3 regions of the Micromonospora sp. RL09-050-HVF-A genome follow, and region 3 is predicted to be linked to each of the others. Evidence: riboswitches for the same ligand, from Rfam matches in the RefSeq annotation. Region 3 holds a riboswitch; each other region holds the start of a gene.

The links. A riboswitch is a leader RNA that binds a small molecule or an ion and turns the genes downstream of it on or off. The one in region 3 is predicted to bind cobalamin.
Region 1: it holds a riboswitch for cobalamin, as region 3 does, so the genes downstream of both, cobN (cobaltochelatase subunit CobN) here and bluB (5,6-dimethylbenzimidazole synthase) in region 3, are expected to answer to the same signal.
Region 2: it holds a riboswitch for cobalamin, as region 3 does, so the genes downstream of both, J7462_RS08335 (ribonucleoside-diphosphate reductase subunit alpha) here and bluB (5,6-dimethylbenzimidazole synthase) in region 3, are expected to answer to the same signal.

The regions. Positions count from the first base shown of each region.
Region 1 is NZ_JAGKQP010000002.1:1,260,901-1,270,834, reverse strand. Features, by position in the region: gene J7462_RS05915 (carboxypeptidase-like regulatory domain-containing protein) at 1-124, opposite strand, end outside; gene J7462_RS05910 (glycine zipper family protein) at 121-729, opposite strand; gene J7462_RS05905 (hypothetical protein) at 743-1,087, opposite strand; gene J7462_RS05900 (DUF3153 domain-containing protein) at 1,188-1,994, opposite strand; gene J7462_RS05895 (MFS transporter) at 2,531-3,772, shown strand; gene J7462_RS05890 (aldo/keto reductase) at 3,846-4,739, shown strand; gene J7462_RS05885 (hypothetical protein) at 4,871-5,206, shown strand; cobalamin riboswitch at 5,818-5,947, shown strand; gene cobN (cobaltochelatase subunit CobN) at 6,256-9,934, shown strand, end outside.
Region 2 is NZ_JAGKQP010000002.1:1,890,931-1,900,864, forward strand. Features, by position in the region: gene J7462_RS08325 (oxidoreductase) at 1-691, opposite strand, end outside; gene J7462_RS08330 (helix-turn-helix transcriptional regulator) at 820-1,707, shown strand; cobalamin riboswitch at 1,736-1,952, shown strand; gene J7462_RS08335 (ribonucleoside-diphosphate reductase subunit alpha) at 2,072-4,447, shown strand; gene J7462_RS08340 (ribonucleotide-diphosphate reductase subunit beta) at 4,501-5,478, shown strand; gene J7462_RS08345 (PIG-L family deacetylase) at 5,544-6,863, opposite strand; gene J7462_RS08350 (ABC-F family ATP-binding cassette domain-containing protein) at 6,984-8,615, opposite strand; gene J7462_RS08355 (glycoside hydrolase family 43 protein) at 8,900-9,934, opposite strand, start outside.
Region 3 is NZ_JAGKQP010000002.1:38,077-48,010, forward strand. Features, by position in the region: gene J7462_RS00455 (VOC family protein) at 411-824, shown strand; gene J7462_RS00460 (helix-turn-helix domain-containing protein) at 821-1,102, shown strand; gene J7462_RS00465 (hypothetical protein) at 1,209-1,868, shown strand; gene J7462_RS00470 (2Fe-2S iron-sulfur cluster-binding protein) at 2,142-4,190, opposite strand; gene J7462_RS00475 (helix-turn-helix domain-containing protein) at 4,167-4,391, shown strand; gene J7462_RS00480 (hypothetical protein) at 4,570-5,004, opposite strand; gene bluB (5,6-dimethylbenzimidazole synthase) at 5,444-6,067, opposite strand; cobalamin riboswitch at 6,104-6,303, opposite strand; gene J7462_RS00490 (kelch repeat-containing protein) at 6,311-7,372, opposite strand; gene J7462_RS00495 (amino acid adenylation domain-containing protein) at 8,174-9,934, shown strand, end outside.

The sequences.
Region 1 (9,934 bases), 1.2 Mb from region 3:
GGGTCAACCCGGTGCCGCCGTCGGTGGGCGGGCCGATCGGGACGTCCTCGCCGGCCACCCCGGCCAGCCAGGCCGCCAGCGCGGCGGTGGCCGCCTCGACCGGTCCCCGCCCGTCGCCGGTCATCGCGGCGGCGTCCCCTGGATGCGGTACGCGATGGCCTCGTTCCACACGTGCGGGTAGACGCCGATCTCGAAGTACCGGGTGAACCGGTTGATCGGGGCGTTGGTGTGGTCGTGCCAGAGCAGCCACACCGGGGCGACGGTGAACAGGACGTAGTTTCCGACGACCAGCGGCAGGTAGAGCGGCCCGAGCAGCCGGGCCTGGAAGATGTGCACGTCCTCGTGGCGTTGGATGCCGGGGCCGGACCCGGCGCAGACGGTGCCGATGGTGGTGGCGTAGCGCGGGGACACCCCCTCGACCAGGTTGACCCGGCAGCTGTGCTGCGAGGTGGGCCGGTCCAGCGAGTGGCCGAAGACCAGGTGCAGGGCGAGGTAGAGCGCCCCGACGGCGGTGTTCGGCAAGCTCCAGGTGTGGTCGACGACGAAGAGCAGCACGCCCCGGGCGTCCGGGCCGTACACCCGGGCGGCGGCGACCGACCAGCCGAACGGGACGCCGACGAGCAGGCCGACGACCGCCCCGACGAGCAGGCCGACCGGTCCGCCGGTGAGGACCCCGAGCGTCGCCCCGCACAGGACGTGGACGGCGGCGCTGACGATTCCGAAGATCATGACGCGCCTCCGCTCAGACCCAGGAACGGACGAAGCGGGGCTCGCGCCCCTGGGCGAGCTGGCCGGCCGACGCCTGGGTCGGCTGCCGGTTGCCGGGCGGCAGCTGGTTGACGCCCAGCGCGGCGGAGAAGATGACCAGGCCGTTGAAGAACGCGATCAGCCACTTCTCGCCGCCGGCCCCGGTGGCGAACGCCGCGGTGGCGTACGACAGGGTCAGCGCGACGCCCAGGGCGATCCACTTGCGGGCCTTGTCGCTGTTCGGGCCGATCAGTCCGCCGACGACGTTGGCGGTGAGCAGGGTGGCGGCGCTGGCGCCGGCCACACTGCCGAGAGCGGCCCAGGTGAAGAGATCGTTCACGGCGATCTCCCTTCGAGTGGTGCGGGGAGGGTAGGTGCGGGTGGTGAGGTGCGACGGCCGGTGGGGCGGGCCGCCCGGGTGCCGTGGTGGTGCGCCGGGGTCAGACCGGCCCCGGACGATCGGTCGGTGCGGCCCCGCCCGTGGTGCCGGTCGGGCCCGGCGGGGTGGACGGGACGGTGGTGGCACGGGCGCGGCGGCGCAGCAGCACGGTGACCACCCCACCGGCCAGCAGCAGGAGCAGGACCGCACCGGCCACCAGCAGCCAGGGGAAGGAACCCGGGTCGTCGTCGCCGGCGGCGGCGACCGGGGTGGCCGACGGGGTCGGCCGGGGCGGGGCCTCGGCGATCGCCCGTAGCTCGGCCGGCTTGGGCTGGTTGGCCACGACCTTCCAGCTGACCGAGCGCCCGCTGAGGGTGCCGTTGGTGTCGATCACCCGCCCGGGAAAGGTCACGGATATCTCGAACGACATCAGCTGCATGAACGCCTGCTGGTTCTGTGGATTCTGCTCGGCCACTTTTCCGCCGTATTTCTTGGGATCGAGCGGCAGGCTGAAACGATAGAGATCACCGTCGCGGACAAGATTCACACTCTCGCTGGTGAAATCCTTCAACGGGGTGTGCCGATAGGTGATCTGCGCGCCGTAGTAACGCTCGTCCTGGTAGACGGTCTCCTCGCCGACGGGGAGGCTGGGAATGTTCTCCCGCAGTTCGGCGTAGGCCACCGCGATGTTCTTGTTGCGGTTGCTGAGCACGGACCTGTCCGCGGTCAACAGGAGTTGCCCGTCGATGGTGTCGTCGGCGTTGACGGTCAGGCCGAGGTTGAGTTGCATGCAGCCGGCGAGCGACGCCACCAGGGCGAGGCACGCCACCGCCCGTACCGCCCGGCCGCGCCAGAGTCCGGTTGTCATGGTCACATTGTGTGTGATCCACTTCACAGTCGGCAGTCCTAGATCGGTCATCCGCCTGTCTCCGATCTTACCGGAACGCCCAACTGTTCGGACAGTACGGAAATGGTGAAAGGCAGATATCCTGGACGGTTGACCACCATTGTCGACACTATCCGCTCCGTTTCCGCGCGCACCGGATCCGCATCGAACCCCGACGGCACCAACCCGAAACAACCGACCCTCCCACTCCCACTCCCACTCCCACCCCCTACCCCCGTCCCCGCCCCCTTGGGTCCGTACCCCGCTTGGTGATCAAGAGGTTTGCGTCAGAAAATCCTCGGCAGGTGACGCAAACCTCTTGATCACCGGGGAAAGCCGGGGGCGGGGGCGTTGAGTGGGAGGGGTGGGGGGTGGGGTGGGGGTGGGGGCGTCGGGGCAGTGGGCTGCGGTAAGGGGCACATCGTGCTTGTGGCCGTGACGAAACCGGTGTGAGATCTCCGGTGAGGACCGTCGTGCCCACCCCGGGGACGGCCCCCGGCCGAAGGGACCGCACTGCCGTGAACGCCGCCACCGAGCCCCGTACCGTCGCGCCCCGGGTGGTGCGGGCCGCCCGTACCGGAGTCGCGGTGGTCTTCGCCCTCAACGGCCTCGCCGTGGCCAGCTGGTTCTCCCGGGTCCCGGCGGTCCGCGACGCGCTCGGCCTCAGCGCCGGCCGGCTCGGCCTGCTGCTGCTGGCCATGTCCGGCGGCGCGGTGCTGGCGCTGACCAGCGCCGGCCTGGTGACCCAGCGGCTCGGCCCGGCCCGCACCGTCGTCGCCTCCACCGTGCTGGTCGCGGTCGGGCTGGCCGGGGTGGGCGTCGCCACCCCGCTCGGCTCGCTGCCCGGCGTCGCGGTCGGCCTGTTCGCCCTCGGCTACGGCTCCGGCACCTGCGACGTGGGCATGAACGTCGAGGGCGCGGCGGTGGAGAAACGGCTGGGCCGCACCATCCTGCCCCGCTTCCACGCCGCCTGGAGCCTCGGCTCGGTGGCCGGTGCCGGGCTGGGCGCGGGTGCGGCCCGGCTCGGTGTGCCGATCACCGTCCACCTGGCGGTGCTGGCGGCGGTGGTGCTCGGCGGCACCCTGCTCGGGGCGCGGAACTTCCTGCCCGCCCTGCCCGCCTCCACCGCGGACGGTGCCGCGTCGGCCCGCCGGGGTGGCCTGCTCGCGGCCTGGCGGGAGCCGCGCACCCTGCTCATCGGCGCACTGGTGCTGGTGATGGCGTTCACCGAGGGCAGCGCCAACGACTGGCTGGCGGTCGCCTTCGTCGACGGCTACGGGGTCAGCGAGGCCGCCGGGGCAGCCGTCTTCGGGGTCTTCGTCGCCGGCATGACCATCGGCCGGACCGTCGGCACCGTGGCCATCGACCGCTGGGGCCGGGTGCCGGTGCTGATCGGCACGATCCTGCTGGCCGCCGCCGGCTCGCTGCTGGCGGTGCTGGCCGGCTCCGGCCCGCTGGCCGTCGTCGGGGTGGTCCTCTGGGGGCTCGGCGCGTCGCTCGGCTTCCCGGTCGGGATGAGCGCCGCCGCCGACGACGAGGAGCACGCCCCCGCCCGGGTCAGCGTCGTCGCGGTGATCGGTTACACGTCGTTCCTGGCCAGCCCGCCGCTGCTGGGCCTGCTCGGTGACCACGTCGGCATCCTGCATGCCCTGCTGGTGGTGCCGGTGCTGCTGATCCCGACGCTGGCCCTGGTGCCGGCGACTCGTCCACCGGCCGGCGTCGGGCCGTCGGAACACACCGCCCCAGTACAGAAAAACTAACAGTTCCCGGCCCGCACCGGTATCGGGTGCGCGGCCGTTACGCCGGGTCGTCGCCGCTGGCTAGGGTCGCCGGATGCCAACTGAGATCACCGCCGCAGCGGCGGGCCGCTGGACCCTGGGCGACCGCACCGTGCACCGGATGGGCTTCGGCTCGATGCGGCTCACCGCCCACCCCGACCGGGACCGGGCGCTGCGCGTCCTGCGCCGGGCCGTCGAACTGGGCGTCGACCACATCGACACCGCCGCGTTCTACGTCTCGCCGGGCGGCACCCTGAAGGTCGGCACCGGCCCCGCCCGGTACGCCACCGAACTGATCCGTGCCGCCCTCGCCCCGTACCCGGAAGGGCTGGTCATCGTCACCAAGGTCGGCTTCCGGGCCGACCCGACGACCGGCACGCGCGAGGAGGCCAGCCCGGCGCAGCTGCGCGCCCAGGTTGAGGAGAACCTGCGTCGGCTCGGCCGCGACCACCTCGACCTGGTCAACCTGCGGATCGTCAAGCGGCCCGCGCCGGACTCCGTGGCCGAACGCTTCGGTGCGCTGGCCGAGCTGCGCGACGCCGGTCTGATCCGGCACCTGGGCCTGTCCAACGTCCGCGTCGACCACCTCGACGAGGCGCAGACCATCGCCCCGGTGGTCTGCGTGCAGAACAACTACGCCCTGGACAACCGCGGCGACCAGGACGCCATGGTCCGCGAGTGCGGTGCCCGGGGGATCGCCTACGTGCCGTTCTTCTCCCTGACCGGCGTCAACCGCGAAGGCGGGGCACGTACCGACCACGACGCGGCCGTACGCGCCGTCGCCCGCGCCCACGACGCCACCCCGCAGCAGGTACGCCTCGCCTGGACGCTGCACCAGGGCCCGCACGTGCTGGCCATCCCCGGTACCGGTGACCCGGCCCACCTCGCCGAGAACGTCGCAGCCGCCGCGCTGCGACTCACCCCCGACGAGCTGGCCGCCCTGGGCTGAACGGTCCCGGGCGTGGCGCGTACGCCCTGGGGCGTCGAGGTCTGCCCCGTCCAGCCGGTTGTCACCGGGCTCGCAGCGCCCTGCCAGGCAGGGGTGTTCCACTGGAGGGACGCCGAGGAGAGGACGGGCAGATGGGCTGGTTCAGCCGACGGACCCGGGCTGACGAGGGCATCCCGACCAAGCTCGATCGGGAGGCCACCCGGGACGACCTGACCGCGTTGGCGGACTTCGTGGCCGCCCACCGGGGGGTGGAGTTCTATCTCGAACCCGAGACGACCGCCACCGACACCACAGTGGTGGCGATCGCGCACGACGGGGAGTGGATCCGCCGCCGCACCGGCTCCCCACGTACGGCGGCGAAGCTGGCCCACCGGCACGCGGTGCCCCTCTACGAGGCGGCGAAGACCGGATACCCGGAGCGGATGCGGGCCTGGAACCGGACCCACCCCGAGCGTCGCCTCCGTTGACCCCTCAGCCGCTGCGTAGAGGGTGGCCAGGGGTCTGCGGGGTGGGTGTCTGTGGGGGCGGGCCGTGGGGTGCGGCCGTGGTGGTGGGCGCGGCCGTTGGCCGCGCCGGCGGCTGCGGGCCAGGGGTGTGTGGGTATGTCGTCGCGGGCCCTTTCGAGCTGATGACGGTGACGGATCGGTCCCCCCGGGTGGGACGGCCCGGCCCGACGCCCGTCCGGTCGGGTCGGACCGTGCCGACCCCGAGTCGTTGACGTCATCAGCTCGACAGGGTGCGAGAGAGGTGTTCCGACCGCCAGGGACGGTCGGTCCCGGGACGGTCGGTCCCGGGACGGTCGGTCCCGGGATGGGTGCCTCGATCGGCTCCGCACCGGCTGGTGGCGGCCGGCGGACCTCCCTCAGGCGGGTTGCGGGTCGCCTCGGAGGATCTGCGGGTGCGCCGCACGGGGCGGCTGCGGGTCGGCCGTCGGGCGGGGCCGGACCCACCCGTGGGATGCGCGGGGCGGGCGGCTGCCGGCCTCGCCACAGGGGTCGATCGGTGCCGTCGCGGGGCCGGTGGCCACCGTTGACCTCGGGGTGAGGAGTATGGCAGCATTCGCGGCCTGACGGCAGTGAAGGAAGTCGGTGCGATTCCGACGCGGTCCCGCCACTGTCACCGGGGAGCGATCCCCCCTCGTGAGTCACGACCGTGCGTGCACGGTTGGAAGGCCGGGGGTGAGCGTCGATCCGGGAGCCAGGATACTTCGGCCGTCGGAGAACCCCAGGGCGTGGACACCCGAGGAGGACCCGATGACGCACAGCGTCACTGCCGACCCCATCACGGTCGGTGATTTCTGCATCACCGTCGAGCCCGCGCCGCCGCGTGCTCCCACCTCTCCCACCGTCGCCGGCCGCCGCCGGGGCGGTCGGCCTGCCACGTACCGCTGACGGCCGGTCCGGGTACCCCGCCGCAGGCGGGTGCGTCGTACCTCCGCCGCCGCTGACCGGCGTCCCTCCCGCCCCGCTCGGCCCGGCCCTGTGGTCGAGCCGGACGTCACTCTCCGGAGCCGAACGTGCGCATCCTGCTGCTGTCCACCGCCGACACCGATCTGCTCGCCGCCCGGGCCAGCGCCGCCGACTACCGGCTCGCCAACCCCACCCGGGTCGACGTGGACGCCGTGCCGGCCCTGCTCGACGGGGTCGACCTGGCCGTCGTACGGCTGCTCGGTGGTCGGCAGGCGTGGCCGGACGGCCTCGCGGCGGTGCTCGGCTCCGGCGTCCCCACGATCGTGCTCGGCGGCGAGGCGGTGCCCGACGCGGAGCTGATGGCGGCCTCCACGGTGACCTCCGGGGTGGCCACCGAAGCCCTGTCCTACCTGGTCGAGGGGGGTGCGGCAAACCTCGCCCAGCTGGCCCGGTTCCTGTCCGACACGGTCCTGCTCACCGGTGAGGGCTTCGACCCGCCCACCCCCACCCCGCCGTACGGCATTCTCGACCGTCGACCCCCGACCGCCCCGGTCGACCCGACCGCCCCGGTCGACCCGACCGCCCCGGTCGACCCGATCGACCCGGCGGAACCGGCGGCCGGGCCGGACGGGCGGCGGGCGGACGGCGACGGGCGGCCCACGGTGGGCATCGTGTTCTACCGGGCGCACGCGCTGGCCGGCAACACCGACTTCGTGCACACCCTGGCCGACGCGGTCGACGCGGCCGGGGGGAACCCGCTGCCGATCTACTGCGGATCGCTGCGCGGGCTCACCCCCGGTGCCGGGCCGCTGGACCTCTTCGCCCGCTGCGACGCGCTCGTCGTCACCGTCCTCGCCGCCGGGGGGACGGTCGCCGCCGACGCCTCCGGTGGCGGCGACGAGGACGCCTGGGACGTCGGCGCGCTCGCCGCCCTCGACGTGCCGGTGATCCAGGCGCTCTGCCTCACCAGCACCCGGGACCAGTGGGCCGGCAGCGACGCCGGACTGTCCCCGTTGGACGCGGCGATGCAGGTGGCGATCCCCGAGTTCGACGGCCGGATCGTCACCGTGCCGTTCTCGTTCAAACGCATCGACGCCGACGGGCTGTCGGTCTACGCCGCCGACGCCGAGCGGGCCGCCCGGGTCGCCGGGATCGCCGTCCGACAGGCCCGGCTGCGGCACCTGCCCCCCGCCGACAGGCGGCTGGCGATCGTGCTCAGCTCCTACCCGACGAAGCACTCCCGGGTCGGCAACGCCGTCGGCCTGGACACCCCCGCCTCGGCGGTACGCCTGCTCGCCGCCCTCGCCGCCGCCGGATACCACCTCGGTGACGCGCCCCCGCCCACCGACGGGGACGCCCTGATCCACGCACTGATCGCCGCCGGTGGTCACGACGTCGAGTGGCTCACCCCGCAACAGTTGTCCGCCGCCGAGGCCCGGGTGCCGGGGGAGACCTACCGGCGCTGGTTCGACCAGGTGCCGGCCGACCTGCGGGACCGGATGCGGGAACACTGGGGTGAGCCACCCGGCCAGCTCTACACCGACGACGGTGACATCGTCCTGGCCGGGCTGCGGTTCGGCAACGTCACCCTGCTGATCCAGCCGCCGCGCGGCTTCGGTGAGAACCCGATCGCCATCTACCACGACCCCGACCTGCCACCCAGCCACCACTACCTCGCCGCGTACCGGTGGCTGGCCGCGCCGGTCGCCGACGGCGGCTTCGGTGCCGACGCGGTGGTGCACCTCGGCAAACACGGCACCCTGGAATGGCTGCCCGGCAAGGGCCTCGGCCTGGCCGCCGACTGCGCCCCCGACGCCGTCCTCGGCGACCTGCCGCTGGTCTACCCGTTCATCGTCAACGACCCCGGCGAGGGCACCCAGGCCAAGCGGCGGGCGCACGCCGTCGTCGTCGACCACCTGGTGCCCCCGATGGCCCGCGCCGAGGCCTACGGCGACCTGGCGAAACTCGAACAACTGCTGGACGAGTACGCCACCGTGCAGGCCCTCGACCCGGCGAAGGTGCCGGTGGTCCGGGGGCAGATCTGGGAGCTGGTGCGCGTCGCCGAACTGCACCACGACCTGCACACCGAGGCGATGCCCGACGCCGACGACTTCGACGACTTCGTGCTGCACCTCGACGGTTACCTGTGCGAGGTCAAGGACGTGCAGATCCGCGACGGGCTGCACATCCTGGCCGAGGTGCCCACCGGTGAGCCCCGGGTGAACCTCGTCCTCGCCGTGCTGCGCGCCCCCCAGGTGTGGGGCGGCGCCCAGGCCCTGCCCGGCCTGCGTCAGGCCCTCGCCGCCAGCTATGACCTCGACGAGCAGGCGCTGCTCGCCGAGCCCGGGGCGCGGGTGGCGGTGCCGGCGGCGCTGACCGACGTCGTCGACGGGCCGTCGGTCACCGCCGCCGACGCGGTGGACCTGATCGAAGGGCTGGCCCGGCGGCTCGTCCTCGGCATGGAGACCCTCGGTTGGGACCCCGCCCGGGTCGACGAGGTGGTCACCGAGGTGACCGGTGGGTCCTGCCCCGACGCCGCCGAGGTGCTGCGGTTCGCCGCCCGCGAGGTGGTGCCCCGGCTGGACCGCACCACCGACGAGATCACCCACACCCTCGGCGCGCTCGACGGCCGGTTCGTGCCCCCCGGTCCGTCCGGGTCGCCCACCCGGGGGCTGGTCAACGTGCTGCCCACGGGCCGCAACTTCTACTCCGTCGACCCGAAGGCGATCCCCAGCCGCAACGCCTGGGACGTCGGGGTCGCGCTGGCCGACTCGCTACTCGCCCGCTACCTCGCCGACACCGGCGAGTACCCGCGGTCGGTCGGGCTGACCGTGTGGGGCACCAGCGCCATGCGTACCCAGGGTGACGACATCGCCGAGGTGCTGGCCCTGCTCGGCTGCCGGCCGGTGTGGGACGACCGGTCGCGGCGGGTCACCGGCGTCGAGGTGGTGCCGGTGGCGGAACTGGGCCGGCCCCGGGTCGACGTCACGGTCCGCATCTCGGGCTTCTTCCGGGACGCGTTCCCGCACGTCGTCGCCCTCCTCGACGACGCGGTACGGCTGGTCGCCGCCCTCGACGAGCCGGCCGGGGACAACTACCTGCGCGCGCACGTGGCCGCCGACCTCGCCACCCACGGCGACGAGCGGCGGGCCACCGCCCGGATCTTCGGCTCCAAGCCCGGGGCGTACGGGGCGGGGCTGCTGCCGCTGATCGACGCCCGGAACTGGCGCACCGACGCCGACCTGGCCGAGGTGTACGCCGTCTGGGGTGGCTACGCCTACGGCCGGGGCCTGGACGGGCGGGAGGCGCGGGCCGACATGGAACGGTCCTTCGCCCGGATCGCGGTGGCGGCCAAGAACCAGGACACCCGCGAGCACGACATCGTCGACTCCGACGACTATTTCCAGTACCACGGTGGGATGGTGGCGATGGTGCGGCACCTGACCGGGGCCGCCCCGGCCGCCTATGTGGGCGACTCGGCGATGCCGCACGACGTGCGCACCCGCACCCTCGGCGAGGAGACCCGGCGGGTGTTCCGGGCCCGGGTGGTCAACCCGAAGTGGATCGCCGCGATGCGCCGGCACGGCTACAAGGGCGCGTTCGAGCTGGCCGCCACCGTGGACTACCTGTTCGGCTACGACGCCACCGCCGGTGTCGTCGACGACTGGATGTACGAGCGCCTCGCCGAGGCGTACCTGTTCGACGGGGAGACCCGGGAGTTCCTGGAACGGTCCAACCCGTGGGCGCTGCGCGGCATCACCGAGCGGTTGCTGGAGGCCGCCGACC
Region 2 (9,934 bases), 1.9 Mb from region 3:
CCAGCAGGCCGAGCCAGGCGACCACCCGGCCACGCCGGCCCCGGTGGGCCATGGCCCGGGGGGTCAGGTTGGTGCGGGTGACACCGGGATGGGCCAGCACGCTGAGCACCGGTGCTCCGGCGGCGCGCAGCCGCCGGTCCAGCTCGACGCCGAAGACGGTGGTGGCGAGCTTGGACCGGCCGTACGCGGCGGCGCCCCGGTAGCCGCGCTCGCCCATCAGGTCGGCGAAGTCCAGGTGCGCGTTGCGGTGGGTGATCGAGCTGAGGTGGACCACCCGGGCCGCCCGCGCGGCGGCCAGGTTGTCCAGCAGCAGACCGGTCAGCGCGAAGTGGCCCAGCAGGTTGGTGGCGAGGTGCAGCTCGTGGCCGTCGACACTGGTGCGGCGCGGGCCGAGCAGCACCGCACCGGCGTTGTTGACCAGCAGGTCGATCCTCGGATGGGCGGCGGCCAGTCCCGCCGCGAACGCCCGGACCGAGGCGAGGGAGGCGAGGTCCAGCTCACGTACCTCGACGTTCCCGCCGATGCGCCTGCCGGCCTGCCGGCCGGCGGCGGTGTCGCGGACGGCGAGCACGACGTGCGCACCACGGTGGGCCAGCGCGGTGGCGGTGACCAGGCCGAGGCCCGAGTTCGCGCCGGTCACCACGGCGGTACGGCCGTGCTGGTCGGGGATGTGGTCGGCGGTCCAGGTCATCTGCTGCTCCTGAGCGGTCGGGGTGGGGACGCCGACGTTAGGGGCCACCCGGCCGGGCTCGGTCGTTCCCGGTCGCCTAGGTCCCGCAGTCCTACCCACCCCGGTCCGGGCCGCGTCACACTGGCCCCATGACCCATCCGTACGCCCGCGAACTCGGTGACTTCCTGCGCGCCCGACGCGGCCGGCTGCACCCCCGCGACGTCGGCCTGGAGCCGGGCGGGCGACGCCGGGTCACCGGGCTGCGCCGCGAGGAGCTGGCGCTGCTGGCCGGGTTGAGCACCGACTACTACCAGCGGATGGAGCAGGGCCGGGAGGTCCGCCCGTCCGACCACGTGCTGGACGCGCTCGCCGCCGCGCTCGCCCTCGACGACGAGGAACGCCGGCACCTGTTCACCCTGGCCCGCGCCGCCCGCCGGCCGGTACCGGCCCGGGTGGACCACGGCCCGGAGCGGGTGCCGGAGAGCACCCGACGGCTGCTGCGGGTGCTGGACACCCCGGCGGTGGTGCTCGGCCGCCACCTGGACCTGCTCGCCTGGAACCGGTGGGCGGTGGCGCTGCTCGGCGATCCGGCGGACCTCCCGCCGGGCCGGCTCAACATGCTGCTGCTGATGTTCGACGAGGCGGCGTCCCCGGTGCGGCGCTGCGCGTCCTGGGAGCAGCAGGCACTGGACTACATCGGCATGATGCGTGCCGCCGTCGCCACCGACCCCACCCATCCCCGGGCCACCGCGATCGTCGGTGAGCTGAGCATCCGCAGCGCCGAGTTCCGGCGGCTGTGGTCGCGGCACGACGTGCGCGGGTCGGTCAGCGGCACCAAGACCTTCCAGGTCCCCGGGGTCGGTGACATCGTCCTGGACTGGGACACCTACCCGCTGCCCGGCAACCCCGGCCCGGTCCTGCTGGTCTTCACCGCCGAGCCCGGCAGCGCCGACGCGGACGCCCTGCGGCTGCTGGCGTCACTGCGGGCCACCGACCGGTCGGAGGAGAGTTATCTGACACGCCGACGCGACATCTAGTGTTGCCTCTCCCCCATCCACGCCATATATGGTGTGCCACGCAGCTGGTTCGACCGGGCCCGGTGGTCCGGTCGAGGCAACAGGGAACCCGGTGGAAATCCGGGACTGCCCCGCAGCGGTAAGTGGGAACGACCGCCGTCATCGAGCACTGGACCGCCAGGTCTGGGAAGCGACGGCCAGTAGGCGACCGGCGACCCCGGTCACGCCCGCGAGTCCGAAGACCTGCCAGTGCGCCGTGCGCTGCTGCGCGCGGCGGTCGGAGGTCGCGCGGGACGACCGACGCCAGCACCCGGGCCGGCCGTCGTGCCGTGCCCGTTGGCGTTCTCCCGCGTCCGATGGCCATCGGTGACAGCGAGGAGAGGTCATGACGAACGTAGCGGAGCGCCCACCGTCCGAGGTCGACGGCGCGGAGTCACGCCGGCCGGCGATGCGGGTACGCAAGCGCGACGGCGACACCGAGCCGGTCGACGTCAACCGGATCGTCACGGCCGTCGCCCGGTGGGCCACCGACCTGGACGAGGTCGATCCGCTGCGGGTGGCCACCAGGACGATCAGCGGCCTCTACGACGGGGCGACCACGGCCGAGCTGGACAAGCTGTCGATCCAGACGGCGGCGGAGCTGATCGGCACGGAGCCGCAGTACTCCCGGCTGGCGGCCCGGCTGCTGGCCGCGTACGTGGACGAGGAGGTCCGCGGGCAGGCGGTGGAGAGCTTCAGCCAGTCCATCCGGTACGCCCACGGCCTCGGCCTGATCGCCGACGACACGGCGGCATTCGTGGCCCGGCATGCCCGGCAGCTCGACGACGCCGTCGACCCGGCCGGTGACCTGCGGTTCGAGTATTTCGGGCTGCGGACGGTGGCCGACCGCTACCTGCTGCGGCACCCGCAGTCGCGGCTGGTGGTGGAGACCCCGCAGTTCTGGCTGCTGCGGGTGGCCTGCGGGCTGTCCACCACGCCCGACGAGGCGGTCGGGTTCTACCGGCTGATGTCGTCGCTTGCCTACCTGCCGAGCTCCCCGACGTTGTTCAACTCGGGCACCCGGCACACCCAGATGTCGTCGTGTTTCCTGGTCGACTCGCCGCGCGACGAGCTGGACTCGATCTACGAGCGCTACCACCAGGTGGCGAAGCTGTCGAAGTTCTCCGGCGGCATCGGCATCTCCTTCACGCGGGTGCGGGGCCGGGGCGCGCTGATCCGGGGCACCAACGGCCGGTCCAACGGGATCGTGCCGTTCCTCAAGACCCTCGACGCCGGGGTGGCGGCGGTCAACCAGGGCGGCCGGCGCAAGGGCGCCGCCTGCGTCTACCTGGAACCCTGGCACCCGGACGTCGAGGAGTTCCTGGAGTTGCGGGACAACACCGGTGAGGAGGCCCGGCGTACCCACAATCTCAACCTCGCCAACTGGATCCCCGACGAGTTCATGCGCCGGGTCGAGGCCGACGGCGACTGGTCGCTGATCGACCCGTCGGACGCCCCCGAGCTGCCCGACCTGTACGGCGAGGACTTCGACGCCGCGTACCGGGTCGCGGAGAAGAAGGCGGTCCGCACGGTGAAGGCCCGGGACCTGTACGGGCGGATGATGCGCACCCTGGCACAGACCGGCAACGGGTGGATGACGTTCAAGGACCCGTCGAACCGGCTGTCCAACCAGACCGGCGTGCCGGGCAACACGATCCACCTGTCCAACCTGTGCACCGAGATCCTGGAGGTCAACAGCGACACCGAGACGGCGGTGTGCAACCTCGGCTCGGTCAACCTCGGCGCGCACCTCACCGGCGACGGCGTCGACTGGGACAAGCTGCGCGCAACGGTCCGGACGGCGGTGGTGTTCCTGGACCGGGTGATCGACATCAACTACTACCCGGCCGAGCAGGCGGCGGCGTCGAACCCGCGCTGGCGGCCCGTCGGGCTGGGGCTGATGGGTTTGCAGGACGCGTTGTTCGCGCTGCGGCTGCCGTTCGACTCGGCCGGGGCCCGGGAGTTGTCCACCCGGGTCCAGGAGGAGATCTTCCTGACCGCCCTGGAGACCTCGGCCGGCCTGGCCGAACGGTTCGGCGCGCACCCGGCGTACCCGCAGACCAGGGCGGCCCGGGGTGACCTGCACCCGGACCTGTGGGGGGTCGAGCCCACCCAGACCGCGCGGTGGGCGGCGCTGCGCACCCGGATCGCGGCGCACGGCCTGCGCAACTCGCTGCTCGTGGCGATCGCCCCGACCGCCACGATCGCGTCGATCGCCGGCTGCTACGAGTGCATCGAGCCGCAGGTGTCCAACCTGTTCAAGCGGGAGACCATGTCCGGGGAGTTCCTCCAGATCAACACCTATCTGGTACGCGAGCTGAAGGCGCGCGGCCTGTGGACGTCGGAGATCCGCGACCAGATCAAGCGGGCCGAGGGTTCGGTGCAGGGCATCGTCGACCTGCCCGTCGAGGTGCGGGAGTTGTTCCGGACCGCGTGGGAGCTGCCGCAGCGGGCGCTGATCGACCTGGCCGCCGCGCGGGCGCCGTACATCGACCAGTCGCAGTCGCTGAACCTGTTCCTCAGCGCGCCGACCATCGGCAAGTTGTCCTCGATGTACCTGTACGCCTGGAAGTCCGGGCTGAAGACCACCTACTACCTGCGGTCGCGTCCGGCGACCCGGATCCAGCAGGCCACCGTCACCGTCGCCCCGGTCGTGGCGGCCGACGCCGAGGCGTTGGCCTGTTCCCTGGAGAACCCCGAGAGCTGCGAGGCGTGCCAGTGACCACCGTCGACGAACCCCGCACCGCCGGGCGGCAGCTGCTGCTCGACCCCGGCATGGACCTCACCCTGCGGCCGATGCGCTACCCGCACTTCTTCGACCGGTTCAAAGACGCCATCCGCAACACCTGGACGGTGGAGGAGGTCGACCTGCACTCCGACCTGGCCGACCTGGAGCGGCTGTCCCCGGCCGAGCGGCACCTGGTGTCCCGGTTGGTGGCGTTCTTCGCCACCGGTGACACGATCGTCGCCAACAACCTGGTGCTCAACCTCTACCAGCACGTCAACTCTCCCGAAGGCCGGCTCTACCTGTCCCGGCAGCTGTTCGAGGAAGCCGTGCACGTGCAGTTCTACCTGAACCTGCTCGACACGTACGTCCCCGACGAGCAGGAGCGGTTCGCCGCGTTCGCCGCGATCGAGAACATCCCGTCGATCCGGCGCAAGGCCGAGTTCTGCTTCCGCTGGATCGACTCGGTCTTCGAGCTGCGGGAGCTGCGTACCCGGGCGGACCGGCGGGCGTTCCTGCTCAACCTGATCTGCTTCGCCGCCTGCATCGAGGGGCTGTTCTTCTACGGCGCGTTCGCCTACGTCTACTTCCTGCGGTCCCGGGGTCTGCTCAACGGGTTGGCGTCGGGCACCAACTGGGTGTTCCGCGACGAGTCGATGCACATGGCGTTCGCCTTCGACGTGGTGGAGACCGCCCGGCGGGAGGAGCCGGACCTGTTCGACGCCGACCTGGAACGGCAGGTCACCGAGATGCTCGCCGAGGCCGTCGAGTGTGAGGTGCAGTTCGCCGAGGACCTGCTCGACCAGGGCGTGTCGGGGCTGTCGCTCACGGACATGCGGGCCTACCTGGAGCATGTCGCCGACCGGCGGCTCACCCAGCTCGGCATCGCGCCACGCTACGGCGCGCAGAACCCGTTCGCGTTCATGGAGCTACAGGACGTGCAGGAGCTGTCGAACTTCTTCGAGCGGCGGGTGTCGGCGTACCAGGTGGGGGTCAGCGGCAGCGTCACCTTCGACGACGACTTCTGACCGGCGCGGCCGGGGCCCGGTCCGGTGGTCACACACCCCCACCGGACCGGGCCTCGGCCGTCCGCTCAGGGGCCGGCGTTGCCGAACACCTCGATCTCGGCGAGGCCGACGTTGACGGTGCCGCCGCCGACCCCGGTGACGGTGAGCGTGACGCTGGTCACCGTCTTCGCCGCCGGGAGGATGACCTCCGTCGGGCCGCCGCCGTTGTCCAGGGCGCCGACGGCCGTGGAGGTGCCGTCGCTGAACAGCAGGGTGCCGCCGGTGATCTGGTCGTTGGGGTTGGGCCGGTCGTAGAGGACGACCCGGCGGACGGTGCGCGGGCCCGACCAGCTCAGGGTGAGCTGGGTGCCGACCCCGCCGAAGACGGTCGCCCACTCCCGGGTCGGGTCGTCGGGCCAGCCGGCGATCACCCCGTCGACGGCCTTGGCCGCCGTCTGCCCGCTGCCGGTGTCCTGGCTGGTCGCGGTGACGGTGGCCGTCCGGGCCAGGTTGGGGCCGAGGACCTTGTACTGCCGCTGGAGGAAGGCCGGGTAGTCGTAGCCGGCGCAGGTGGGCAGGCTGGTGCAGGCCCCGTCGTCGTACTGGCCGTAGGCGAAGAAGGCGGCGGACTTGCCGGCGACGTCGGTCGACCCCAGGTTCGCCGGATAGTTCTTGATCTTGTAATCGTGGTAGCCGGTGAACGTGGGCGACCCGACGTACGCCTGCTCGGCGGCCTGGGCGAAGTAGGCCGCGCCGTGGTGGTCGCTGTGGTCACCGTCGCCGAACCCGCCGACGTGGTCCTGGGTGTTGACGGCGGTCGGCTGGTAGGCGGCCATCAGCCCGGCCAGGGTGCTGATCAGGCCGGCCCGGCTGTAGCTGGACGTGCCGACGCCCAGCGACGTGATCGTGGAGATGCCGTTGAGCCAGAGCTTCTGCAGGCTCTGCGAACCGGTGTTCGGGTGCCCGGTGCCGCCGGGATAGCCGTCCGGGAGCCGGAGGAAGACCAGCGAGACGGTGGGCCTGCCGGTGAGCGTGAAGACCGGGATCGGATGCCCGCTGATGCCGGCGTCCGCCTGGGTCCAGGTGTTGGCGACCCCGGCCATCTGGGCGTACGCCACCTTGGCCCCGGTCTCCCGGCCGCCCCAGTAGGTGCCGTCCCGGCCGGCGTCGCCCGCCGTGACGAAGACCGTCCGGACGCAGCGGCCGGCCTGTACATCGTGCAGCAGGTCCGGGCTGAGGAAGAGCAGGTCGTCGTCCTGGTGGGCGACCACGTTCATGATCGCTCCCGCCGGACAGCCCGGCCCGGCCTGGGCCGCCGGCGGGCCGGCCAGGGCCGCCGCCACGCAGGCGGCCACCACCGGAACGGCCAACGACCACCGGGCCGGACGACTGCGAACTGTTCGCATGACAAGGTGACGCACGGTTACCTCCCCGTAGCAGTAGCAGTGCGCCCTCTTTTTACCATGGACGAACGTCTATTTTTGCCCTGTCGCGACGGCTCCCCTGCCTCGGGCCTCCGGGCCGGGTCAGCGCGGCGGCCCGGTCTCGGTGAGCCGGCCGTCGGCCAGCCGGAGCCACCGGTCCACGGCGATCCCGGCCAGGAACCGGTCGTCGTGACTGACCACCACGAAGGCCCCCCGGTACGCCAGCAGCGCGCTCTCCAACTGCGCCACGCTGACCAGATCCAGGTTGTTGGTGGGCTCGTCGAGCAGCAGCAGGTGCGGTGCCGGCTCGGCGGACAGCAGGCAGGCCAGGGTGGCGCGGAGCAGCTCACCGCCGGAGAGCACGCCGGCCGACAGGTGGACACGGGCACCCCGGAACAGGAACCGGGCCAGCAGGTTCATCCGCTCCGCCTCGGTCCTCGACGGCGCGAACCCGGCGAGGTTCTCCGCGACCGTACGGGCCGGGTCGAGCAGGTCGAGGCGCTGCGACAGGTACGCCACCCGCCCCGACGCCCGCGCGACGGTGCCCGCGTCCGGCTCCTGCCGACCACCGACCAGCCGCAGCAGCGTCGACTTGCCCGCACCGTTGGGCCCGGTCAGGGCGATCCGTTCGGGCCCCCGGACAGTCAGGTCGACCCCGTCACCGGCGAAGACCGGCCGACCCGCGTAGCCGACCCGCATCGCGTGGCCGGCGAAGACCGTGCGCCCGGCGGGCACCGTGGTGTCGGGCAGGTCCAGGACGAGCTGGTCGTCGCGGCGGGCCGCCCCGCCCGCCTGGTCCAGCCGGTTCTGGGCGTCGGCGACCCGGGCGGTGTGCACGTCGTCGGCCCTGCCCGCCGACACCTGCGCGTCCCGCTTGAGGTTGCCGGCGACGATCCGGGGCAGCCCCGCGTCGGACAGGTTCCGGGCGGCGGTCGAGGCCCGGCGGGCCGCCCGCTCGCGGGCCTGCTGGAGTTCCCGCCTCTGCCGCTTCACGTCCTGCTCGGCCTGACGCACCTGCCGCTCGGCGACCTCCCGCTCGGCCCGTACCACCTGCTCGTAGTGGGTGAAGTTGCCGCCGAAAAGGCGGATCCCGCCGTGGTCGAGGGCGGCGATGCGGTCCATCTCGTCCAGCAGCGCACGGTCGTGGCTGACCACGAGCAGCGTGCCCGGCCAGGACCGCAGCACGGCGAGCAGTCGTTCCCGCGCCGGCCGGTCGAGGTTGTTGGTGGGCTCGTCGAGCAGCAGCACGTCGGGCCGTTTGAGCAGTTCGGCGGCGAGGCCGAGGGAGACCACCTCGCCGCCGCTGAGGGTGCCGAGCCGGCGGTCCAGCGTCACCCCGGTCAGGCCGAGCCGGTCGAGGGCGACCCGGGTGCGGTCCTCGACGTCCCAGTCATCGCCGACGGTGGCGAAGTGCTCCTCGGCGGCGTCACCGGCCTCGATGGCGTGCAGCGCGGCGACGACGCGGTCGACCCCGAGCACCTCGGCGACGGTCTGCCGCGTCGCGAACGGCAGGTGCTGCGGCAGGTAGCCCAGCACCCCCTCGACGGTGACGCTGCCCGCGGTGGGACGCAGCTCGCCGACGATGAGCCGCAGCAGGGTGGACTTGCCGGCGCCGTTCGCCGCGACCAGACCGGTGCGGCCGCCGGGAACGGAGAACGACAGGTCCTCGACGACCGGGGTGTCATCCGGCCAGGAGAAGGACAGGTGGGAGCAGACGACGTGACTGTCGGACATGGTGAACCTCGGAGACAGGTGATCCGGGCGCGCGGGCGCTGCCCGGGGTGAACAGGGCAGGACGACAGGGGCGACGCGACGGGGCGGTCATCCGCCGTCGGTCACCGCAGCCGGGTGTTCACCCGGAGATGTCGTCGTCACCTGCCACGATCTGCTCCCTGCCCTGGTCGAACTGTCAGCTGCCTGGTCGAACCGTGCCCTGCCTGGTCGACCGGACCAGGATAACCCGGTCCGCCCGGCACCGGCGGCCCGGCGCACGCCCGGCGCACGCCCGGCGTGGGCGGCTAGCACGGCTCGTAGTCGAACCAGTCGAAGGCGACGTCGCCCCGGGCGGCGTACATGCCGATGACCCGGCCGGTGAAGCCGCCGGCGACCTCGGTGGACAGGTAGCGGCCGTCGAGTTCGGCCAGCACGTCGAAGGCCCCGTCCGGCTGCTCGACGCCGAGCCGGAGCAGGTCGGGTTCCTTGGCGGGGTGCCAGTCGCCGGGCGACGGGGCGAGCACCTCGATCCGCAGCCGGACCGGGCCGGCCCCGACCGGGCGGGTGGCGAGCGTCGACCGCACCGACCCGATCCGCGCCACGACCCGTACCTCACCGCCGCCCGCCTCGATGTCGTAGTGGTGCCGCTCGTCGAGGCGTACCACCAGACCGCCGTGCCCGTCGGCCGGGTCGAGCAGGGTGCGGACCTGGCACGACGGGTGCTGCTGGCGGCGGCCGACGAACGTGACGTCCGGTGCGTCCGGCGACGCGCCCCGGGCCCGCAGCGTGAGCCAGCCGGGGCGTTCGGTCAACGACCACACGTCGGCCGGCCGGGACCGCACCGAGACCCACCGGGGATGCAGCCGGTCGGCGTCGAAGTCGTCGCGCACCGGTGGCGGCGCGACGGGGTACGCGGCCCACGGCGGCGCGGCCATCTCCGGCGTGACCGCACCGACCACAGGCCAGCCGTCCACCCAGGTCACCGGGGCCAGGAACGTCTCCCGCCCGAGCACGTGCCAGCCGGGGGTGCCGCCGCCGGGGCGGACGCCGAGCAGCACCAGCCACCACGACCCGTCGGGCCCCTCGACCAGGTCGGCGTGGCCGGTGTTCTGGATCGGCCGGTGGGTGCCCCGGTGGGTGAGGATCGGGTTGGCCGGGCCCGGCTCGAACGGGCCGTCGGGCGTGCCCGCGCGGGCGATCGAGACGGCGTGCCCGCGCTCGGTGCCGCCCTCGGCGATCAGCAGGTACCAGTGGTCACCGATCCGGTAGAGATGCGGCGCCTCCGGGGCCTGCGCGCCCGGCGCACCGGACCACAGCCGCCGGGGCGGGCCGACGGTGTG
Region 3 (9,934 bases):
GGTTCCGGTGCCTACGGGTCGAGAATAGGCCCGTGCGGTCAGGTCAGAGATGGTTTTCCCGGGCCGGCCCCGGACCGGCGGCGACGACCGGCCCGTCCGACGCCATGACCACTCACCGGGTAGGTGGTCGCCCGACCCCGGCAGCGGGAAGGAAGCCCTACCCGGCCAGTCCTCCGTCACCACGTAGACCTCACCGTCACCGGGTTGACCCGACCTGCCGGCATCATCGGGGCGACCCGCCGCCAGGCCCACCCAGGAGCACGACGGCCCATGGCGTCCTGGCCTTCTCCGGGATCACACCATGGCGGGACCTTCCTGACGAATTCGACATGTGGGAGGGCACCGACTCCTGGTCCCGTCGCTGGACGGCGGACGCACGCCGCTTGACCTGCCACTTGTATTTTGCAAGTATGGCCCGTGTGAGCCTCTTCATCACCTGCCCGGTCGAGAGCGTCGAGCGCGCAACCGCCTTCTACACCGCCCTCGGCTGGACCCTCAACGCCGAGATGTCCGACCACAACGTGTCGTGCTTCGCGATCGCCCCCGAGCAGTACGTCATGCTCGGCAGCCGCGAGATGTACGCGAGCGTCGGCGGAGTCGAAGAGTTGATCGGCGGACCTCGGACGCCCTCGAAGGTCACGGTCTCGTTCGACCTGGGCAGCCGGGAGGCGGTCGACGAACTCGTCGACCGCGCCGGCGCTGCTGGCGGGCGGATCGGTGACACCGACGACTACCCCTTCATGTACCAGCGTCAATTCGACGACCCCGACGGCTACCACTACTCACCGTTTTGGATGAAGACGGACGCCGATCCGACCGCGTGAGCGATCTCGCCGCGGCCCTCGACATCGTCGGAGCACGGTGGGCCCTGCTCATTGTGGAACGGCTGCTCGACGGGCCACAGCGCTACGGCGATCTGCAGCGTGACCTCGGCGTGCCGACAAACATGCTCGCGATACGCCTGCGCGAGCTCGAAGCGGCTGGCGTGCTGATCCGCCTGCCCCTTCGACACAACACCCGGGCCTATGCGCTGACCGACCGCGGGTTCGCCTTGCGCGAGGCGATCGTCGCACTCGGCAACTGGGGCAGACGCGACTCCTGATACGGCACCGCCGTCCGGGATCATGGCTGGTCGTTCACGGGAGGCAGAGTATGCAGGGCACGGTAGGGAGATGACTGCTATCGGAGGCGGTCCGATGGTAAGAGACATGACGCCGCGTCAAGCGGTCGACGTACGGGTGCACCGCTGGCTGACGATCGTGGGGGCGCTCCTCACCGCCGCAGCCCTGCTGCTGTTGTCGCTTCTGCCTGACCCGCCCGCCGAGGCGGTCGCGATGACGGCGTGGGTCGAACGCGGCCACTCATTACTGATGTGGAGCAACGAACTGCTGTTCTTCGCGGTCATCTGCTGGGGAGCCGGTGCGCGCGGTCTATTCAGCGCGGGCCTGGCCGGCCCGTCGGCGTGGATCGACGTGGGAAGGACCGCTCTCACAGTCGCCCTCGTCGCGCTCGTCGTCGTACTGCTCGCGGTGGGGCGTCTGGTCTACCCGGTGTTTGAGATCGACCTGTCAGCCGAGGTCGTAGCCCTGCTCGTCAGCTCGACGTTCGGCGCCCTGCACGTGGCGTTCCTGGGTTTCGCCGTTGCTGCGGTGACGCTCGGCTGGTCGACACGCGCCGGACTGGCCGGGCGAGCTGTCGGCATCGTTGCCGCAGCCGCATTCGTCGTGGGCTCCTTCCCCTGGTTGACACCGAACTGGTGGAACTCACTGGTTCCGGTGCTGCTCGCCGCGTGGGGTGTCTTTCTCGCCCGCGTAACCCGCACCGAGAATTCCGGCGACGCTACGGAGAAGGCGGGTACCACTGTCTAGCGCATCAGCCGTCGCGAGACCCTGACGGGAATCCGGGATGGAGGCGGCGTGTAGTGGGCTCGTCGGGCTCGAGCTTGCGGAATCGCGTCAACCCGACCAGTGCAGACGGTGGGTGGCGTCGTTGGTCGGACGGATGACGCACGCGTGATCAGGTGGCGGACCTCATTGACCGTGGGTGTGATCAGCCTGGTGTCGGCCGGGTCGTCGTCGGTGGCGTCGTGACTACGACGCCGTCGACCTGCAACCCCGTCGATCTGCCACCCGGTGTCCAGATCAGCCTTGGCCACTTATCGCGGAACGCCCCTGGTCGGCGAGGTCGATGGTCACCTCGGACAGGGGCTGGGCGACACACGTCAGGGTGTAGCCGGCGGCCCGCTGCTGCGGGGTGAGACAGTTCGGCTCGCTCAACACGACGTCGCCGCGGCGAAGCCGCACGACGCACTCGCCGCAGGTGCCGACGGTGCAGGAGAACGGCAGGTCGATCCCGGCGGCGAGACCCGCGTCGAGCAGACTCTGACCGGGTTCGACCGTCCCCGCGCCGACGGGCTGCCCGGCCGCTTCCACGGTCATCGGCTGGGGCGTCGTGGTCGCGATCGTGGTGCCGGCACCCGAGGTGTACGTCTCGTGGTGCACCCGCGCGTCCGGCACGCCGAGGCTCGCGAGCACCTTCCGTACGGTGCTCATGAGCGCCTCGGGGCCGCAGACGTAGTAGCGGGCGTCTGCGGCCGGCGTACGGCCGGTGAACCAGTCCACCAGGCGGTCCGCGTCGAGGCGGCCGTCCCGTCTGGTCAGGACGTGGGTGACGGACAACCGGTCCGGGTGCTCCGCGGCCAACCGGTCGAGGTCGGCGGCGAAGATGACCTCGTCGGCGTCCCGGCTGCTGTGGAGCAGCGCGATCCGGTCGTGGCCGGCCCGGTCGGCGAGCCGCGTACGGATCATGCTCATCATCGGCGTCACACCGCTGCCGGCGGCGACGAGCAGTATTTCGGTCGGTGGCTCGGTCTCGGTGTGGAACGTCCCGGACGGGCCGTGCAGGCCCAGGAGGTCCCCGACGCGCAGCATCCGGTGCACGTGGCTGGAGAGCCGCCCTCCCTCGACATGCTTGACGGTGACCTCCAGCCGCGTCGTCCCCGGCGCGGACGAGGCCGAATAGGCCCGCCGGACCGGTCGGCCGTCGACCTCGACGACGAGCGTGAAGTACTGACCGGGCCGGAACGCGAAGTGGTCGGGCCGTCCGGCGGCGTCTTCGAGGACGATCGTGACGGTGCTCGGCGTCTCCCGGCGCATCTCCACGATGCGCACCTCCCGCAGCGGACTTCCGGCCCGGTCGCCGTCGGTCCGTCGCCCGTCCGCGATGTCGGCGTAGCCCTCCTTACGCAGCGCGGAGCGGTAGGCGCGGCGCATCACCACCCGCAGCGCCCGCGACAGCCCCGGGATCGCGCCGATGACCCTGAACAGTGCCGCAGGCGGCCCGCCCGGCGCGTCCGCCGAGTTCGTGGCGAGGTGCTCCAACGCGATCATGGTGAGATCCGGCGCGGCACTGCGGTCGAGGTGTGCGCCGGGATGCCACAGCCGGGCCCGGGCCACCGCGTCGTTGCCGGTCACCTCGGCGTGTTCGACGTCGATGACGAGCGCCGCGTGCGGTGCCAGCCCGCGCAGCGCGAGGGTCCGTAGCAGTGCCGGGTCGTCGGTTACCACGCCGCGCCCGCGTACGTGCAGCACCCCGCTGCGGCCGGGCACGAGCGCGGCGAAGGCGAGCCGCTCATCCTGCAGCAGGTTGTGTAGCGTGTCGGCGCGTTTGTTGCCCCTGCGGTCCGGGAGCACGAGCGTCCGACCGTCGAGGATCCGGACCACCGTTCCCCGGTCGCCTCGGGGACTGGTGTCGCTGCCACCCTCGGTGTCCCAGCTCGACAGTGCGAGGAACGGCGCTGCGGCGAGGAACTCGGCCACACCGGGTGCCCCCAGCGGCTCGTCGAGGGCGATCTGCGGGGCCGACGCGGTCTGCTGGGTGGGTGGCTGCCACAGGCCGGACCGGAGGATGGCCTGCGCGCAGTGGACCCACGCCTGCCTGATCACCACCGTGGTCCGTGCTCGCCGCTGGGAGGTGACCGTGCCGTTGACACGCAGGACCTCGCCGACTCCAGGCAGCAGGAAGAACATCGACGTCGGCCCGGGGGAGGCGTCGGCCTCGGGGAGGGCGGACGAGATCCGCGTGGGGGACTGGACGTGGGCGAACCCGGCGACGCCACCGACGAACGTCGTCCGGCTCGTGCCGCGCTGCGCCGCCGCATGCCGGGTGTGTCCCAGAAGATGCTCACCCACACCCTGCGTCAACTCGAAGGCGCCGGCCTCGCCCGCCGCTGGGTGGAACCCACGAGTCCGCCCGCCGTGCACTACTCGTTGACAGCGCTCGGCGACACGCTCGTCGGTCCGTTGCGCGAGCTCAAACGCTGGGCCGAGCTGAACATGGGTGCGATCGATGCGCTGCGTACGGCTGCGGTCAAGGCCCGTCACGACCAGTAGGCAAGGAGGGCGGGCGGATCCTGTCACGGGGTGATGGTCGAGACCCGCGTACTCCCGACAGGTCGACGCCAGGCCGGCACCTCGACGGATGGAAGCCAGCACCACCCCGGTCCTTCCGTCGTTTCCGGGTGGGCCGCCTGCCCGGTCATCCCGGCACACCCTGCTGCTCCCGCTCCCGTCAGCCGCCCGGGCAGCGGTTGTCGCCGCCGCTGAGTTCCACGCAGTGCCCTGGCGGGCCGGGCGTCGTGTCTGCCGGCACCGGAGTGAGACCCCGCCCGACGGATGCGGCGAACGGTAGGGCGGGCACGGCGATCACGACGGTCAGCACCAGGAAGACGATCGCGGTTCGGACCAGCCGCAGCCGGTACGCGACGAGCGCGATGACTGCCGGGCCGGCGATCGCCACCAACGCGGCGACCAGTAGGGCCAGGCTCGCCTGGCGTCCGAGGCCCACCAGCTCGTCGGGCCGGCCGTCGTAGTTGGCGTTCCACTGCGCCAAGCCGATGCTCAGCCACCACACGGCTGCCGCGATCAGCCCGCCGATCCAGACCAGGACCAGGAGCCCCACGATCGGGCCACCCCACCGACGTGCACCGGCCGCCTCAGAAGTCACGTGGTCCAGCGTGGATGGTCCGACCCGACCAGGCATGAGTCGGCGTACTCAGCGCGCTCGTCGAGGCTGTGTTCGTCGGCCCGGGGGACATCCGACCGCAGTCAGGCGGGCGCTCGGGGCTGGTTTCTCCGTGAGCTGCCATCGGTCGCCGTGACCCGCGGCGACAACGACCGCCTCGCGTCACCGGTGAACCCCGAAGCGAAGTCCGGCGGGGAAGGCCGCCGGTGCAGCGGCGGTGCCGTGCCGGTCGTCGGTGACAATGAAGTCAACCTGTCTCGGGCAGGATTCAGGATGGCTGATTACTACCCTGTGCAGATCCAATGGCTGTCCCATCGCTGTCAAAATCCATCAGTGGGCACTCAGGAAGTTGGCGGGGGATCGACCGAAAACAGTGTTGCAGCGACGAGGCGCGCTGTCATCCACGATGGAAAATGGGGATTCAGCTGTGCAACCAACGGTCGTGGTGGATCGCCTCGGCGAGAGGTCGGCGTCGACGCCACCCGTGCCGTTCCAGGTCGGGCACGGACTCCAGGTGGGTGACCGGCCCGACGCAGAGCCAGGCCACCGGCCGGATGCCGGCCGGTGCGCCCAGCAGCCCGGCCAGGAACGACTCCCGGTAGAAGGAGACCCACCCGACGCCCAGCCCTTCGGCGGTGGCGGCGAGCCAGAGATTCTGGATGGCCAGGCAGACCGAGTAGAGACCGGCGTCGGCGATGGCGTGCCGCCCGAGCACGGCCGGGCCCCCACGCTGCGGGTCGTACGTGACGACGACCGACAGCGTCGACTCCAACACCCCGTCGATCTTGATGCCCGCGAACCGTTCGGCCGCCGCGCCGTCCAGGGTGGCGGCGAACGTCGCCCGCTCGGCCTGTACGTGCCGGTGGAACCGACGACGGATGGCAGGGTCCCGGACCAGGACGAAGTCCCACGGCTGTGAGTAGCCGACGCTGGGTGCGGCGTGCGCGGCGTCCAGGATCCGGTGCAGGGCGCCGTCCGGCACCGGTTCCCCGGTGAACTGGGCCCGGACGTCCCGGCGGCGGTGGATGGCGTCGTAGAGTTCCACAGGCAGGCTCCCGCTGCGCTCGGCCCACCCCGGACGGGCGGGCGGTCGACGCGAGGCCGGTCTTCGGACTCCCGGATCGACGCCAACCCGTCCGCCTTCCCAGCCGTACGGCCAGTGGCTGCGCTCCTCGCGCCTGGACGGTCGCTCCCCGGTCACCGCGGCGGGCCCGTGCCGGAATCACACCGGCTTCCCGATTCTCCCCGCACCCGCGGGGCACCTCGCACGATCATGCCGCCGCCGATGCTAACCCGTGCCGGTGACGCAGGCCGGCCACGCCCCCGGCGGGCGGCGGGCGGTCACCCGCGCGGACTCCACCCCGGCGGTGTGCCCGCCGATCGCGAAGATCCTCCTGCCGCTGGTGACCGCCGCGCCTTCACGATGGGCGGTGGTGGTGCCGGTGACCGTCGCCCAGGTGCCGGTGTCGGGTGAGTACGCGTCCACCCGGGTGGTGTCCACGCAGTCGACAGGTCTTCCCGAAGGGTCGGTGACCAGTTCACAGCCACCTGTCGCATAGATCCGGCCGTCCGGGCCGGTCGTGGCGTCGACCAGACACCGCCGGCTGGGAAGCGGCGCGAGAGTCGCCCAGGTGTCGGTGGTGGGCGAGTACGCCTCGACGACGTCGAGGACGTTCAGGACGCCGTCCCCGCAGCCGCCGATCGCGTAGATCCGCCCGTCTGGTCCGCCGGTCACCCCCATCTCGTAGCGCGGCGTGGGCATCGACGCCGCGGTGGTCCACCGGTCCACCGTCGGCTCGTAGACCTCCAGGGTGGACAGCGAGTCGCGACGGTCCCCGCCGACGGCGTAGACCCGGCCGTCGGTGCCGGCCGTCGCGGCGAGCAGTTGCCGTCCGCTGGGCATCGACGCGACGGGCACCCAGTGGTCGTCGCCCGGCGTCAGGGCGAGCACGGAGCTGAGGAACGCTCCCTCGGCACCGGGAGAGCTGCCGCCGATCGCGTAGACGCGCCCGTCCCCGCCGGTGGCCGCCGCATGGCGGTACCGGGGCCGGGGCAGCGACGGGCCGGCCCTCCACCGCCGCGTCCGAGGCGTGTAGACCTCCACCACCGTGGTGACCGAAGCTGCGTCGGCACCCCCGATCGCGAAGATCGACCCGTCCGGCGCCGTGGCCGCCGCCAGCGCGAAGCGGGAACTCGACAGCGCGTCGTCGGCCCGCCAACGGAGGGCGGGTCGGTCGCCCCTGGCGGCGGCACCGGCGACGGGTGCCGGCAGTTGGGCCACCGCGACGGCAATGGCGAGGAACAGTGTCCTCCATGGTGCGGCGTGGCCGAGAATGCGAATTGTCGTCACGACTGGGATGCTCCCTTCGCGCTGAGTCGACGGGCGTTTTCCGCTGATCGGCAGGCTAGCAGTCCGGCGTACGCGGCAGCCGTGAAGAACCTGCCAATTTCCCCCGAGGGTGAGAATGGTGTCGTGGCTGATTGTGTGTTCGTTCGGGAAGCTGTCGCCGGTCACCACTCGGGGTCGTGTCCGCACGATGCGGAAGGGAATTCTCCTCACGTGCGCCGTGGGTGGTGCCGGCGTCGGGCGGGGAACGCGACGCCGTGATTGCCGGCTGCCGCCCGTGGTGAGGGGGTCGGCATCCCGCAGGACGGTCCGGCCTCCACGCCGGACGGCGCGTCGGCGTGCCGTTGCGGGGCTGTCCGGTCGGCCAGGTCCGCCCCCGTTCCCCGGCGGGATCCTGGTGGTGCACCGCGCTCCGGGCGTCCGCCACGCGCAGTGACCGCCGACTGCGCCGAAAACGGGACGGTTCACCATGATGGGCAGCGCTACGGACACCTGACCATGAGCCATGCGGACCAGCTCAAATCAGCCGCAACCCCCGCCGGCGAACTTCCGGCCGGCCAGCAATACGTATTGACGCACCCCATCGCTAATGTTACCGTCAGTCATACTCTGGTCGCTAGCTGTGGCAATAGATCGAAGCAATATCCGGCGCCGACCGATGACGCTGTCCAAGTTGATTCACCGTAGGTCACTTCGTGGCGAAACAGCGCCGGGTTCGCTCCCGGGCACTGACATCTCTGTGATTACGCGACACGAGTTTGCGCTTTTTCGACAGATTGCGGGTGTCTGTAGGAAGGAGAGGTAGTGACCGAGGCCTCGGTGAATTCGGCACACGCGACGGATTCGGCTGAACTGCCACTGTCGTTCGCCCAGGAACAGTTGTGGTTTCTCGACCAACTCGCCCCCGGCACACCGACGTACAACGTCGCCGTGCTGTACCGGATCGACGGCGACCTGGATCACTCGGCACTACAGACCGCGATGACCCGGGTCGTCGCGAACCACGACATCCTCCGCGCGCGCTTCGACGCGCACGACGGCGTTCCCTACCAGGTCATCGCAGCTCCTCCGGAGCAGGCGCTCGTGATCGACGACTCCACCGCAGCGGGGGAACTCGGGGAGACACGTGCCCTCGACGCGGCGACCACGCTGGCACGGACACCGTTCGACCTGGCCGTGGGCCCGCTCTACAGGTTCCGCCTGTTCCGCGTCGCAACGGAACGACACCTGTTGTCCATCGTCATTCACCACATCGTGTGTGACGGCTGGTCCATCAACCTGATCAGTGACGAGATCCGCAGGTCGTACGCGGCGATCCGGCAGGGTCACGAACTCCCGGCCGGCCGGGCCGCCACCGACTACGCCGATTTCGTCAAGGCCCAGCGGGTCGCCTTCGAAGACGGCACCTTCGAAGCGCAGCTCACCTACTGGAAGTCCCAGCTGTCGGGCCTGCCGGCGTTGAACCTGCCGGCGGACCACCCGCGACCGCCGTACACCGTCCACCGCGGCGAACACCTCAGCCGGGTCTTTCCGGCATCGATCGGTGCCACCGCGCGCCACCTCGCCCGGTCGCAGAAGGTCTCGCTGTCGATGCTCCTGACCGCGGCCCTCGGGGTGGTCCTGTCCCGTTACACCGGTGAGGAGGACCTCGCCGTCGGCACCACCGCACTCGGCCGGTCCGATCCCGACCTGGAACAGGTCGTCGGCATCTTCGTCAACGCGGTGGTGCTGCGGCTGGACCTGTCCGGAAAGCCCACCTTCGCCGAACTGCTCGATCGGGTCAAGGACACCTCCCTGCGGGCCTACGAGCTTCAGGACGTGCCGTTCGAGCGGGTGGTCGACCGCCTTGCCGTCCCCCGCGACCCCAGCCGCAATCCGTTGTTCGACGTCCTTCTCCAGGTGCTCAGCGAGGAGACCGGCAGCGGCTCCCTCGACCTGCCCGGAGCCACCATCAGTGTGGTCGACCAGCAGACGATGCACTCCCGGTTCGACCTGTCGCTGACCTTCGCCGAGTCGGCGACCGAGCTGCGGGTGTCGGCGGAGTATTCGACGGAGCTGTTCGCCCGGTGGCGCATCGACCAACTGCTCACCCACATCGAGCGCGTCCTGACCGGTGCGGCCGCCGACCCCGGCATCAGGGTGTCCGAGATCGACCTGCTGTCCGCCGACGACCGGGCCGAGTTGATGCGGCTGGGTCGCGGTCCGGACGACGCCGTCCGCTCCGATCCCGTGCACGTCCTCGTCGCGGAACGGGCCGCAGCGGCACCCGACTCCGTCGCGGCGGTCTTCGAGGGCGTCGAGCTGACCTACGGGGAGCTGGACCGACGTGCCGCCGTCCTCGCCGCCCACCTGAGGCACCGGTGCGGGGTCAGACACGAAGAGCTGGTGGGGGTCGCGATGGATCGCGGCCTGGACGTCCTCGTGGCGTTCCTCGGTGTCGCCAAGGCGGGTGCCGCGTACGTGATCCTCGACATCGACCACCCGGTCGGCCGCCTGGAGTTCATTCTCGACGACACCGACGCACACGTGGTGCTGACCACGAGCGACCTGCTCGCCAGCCTTCCC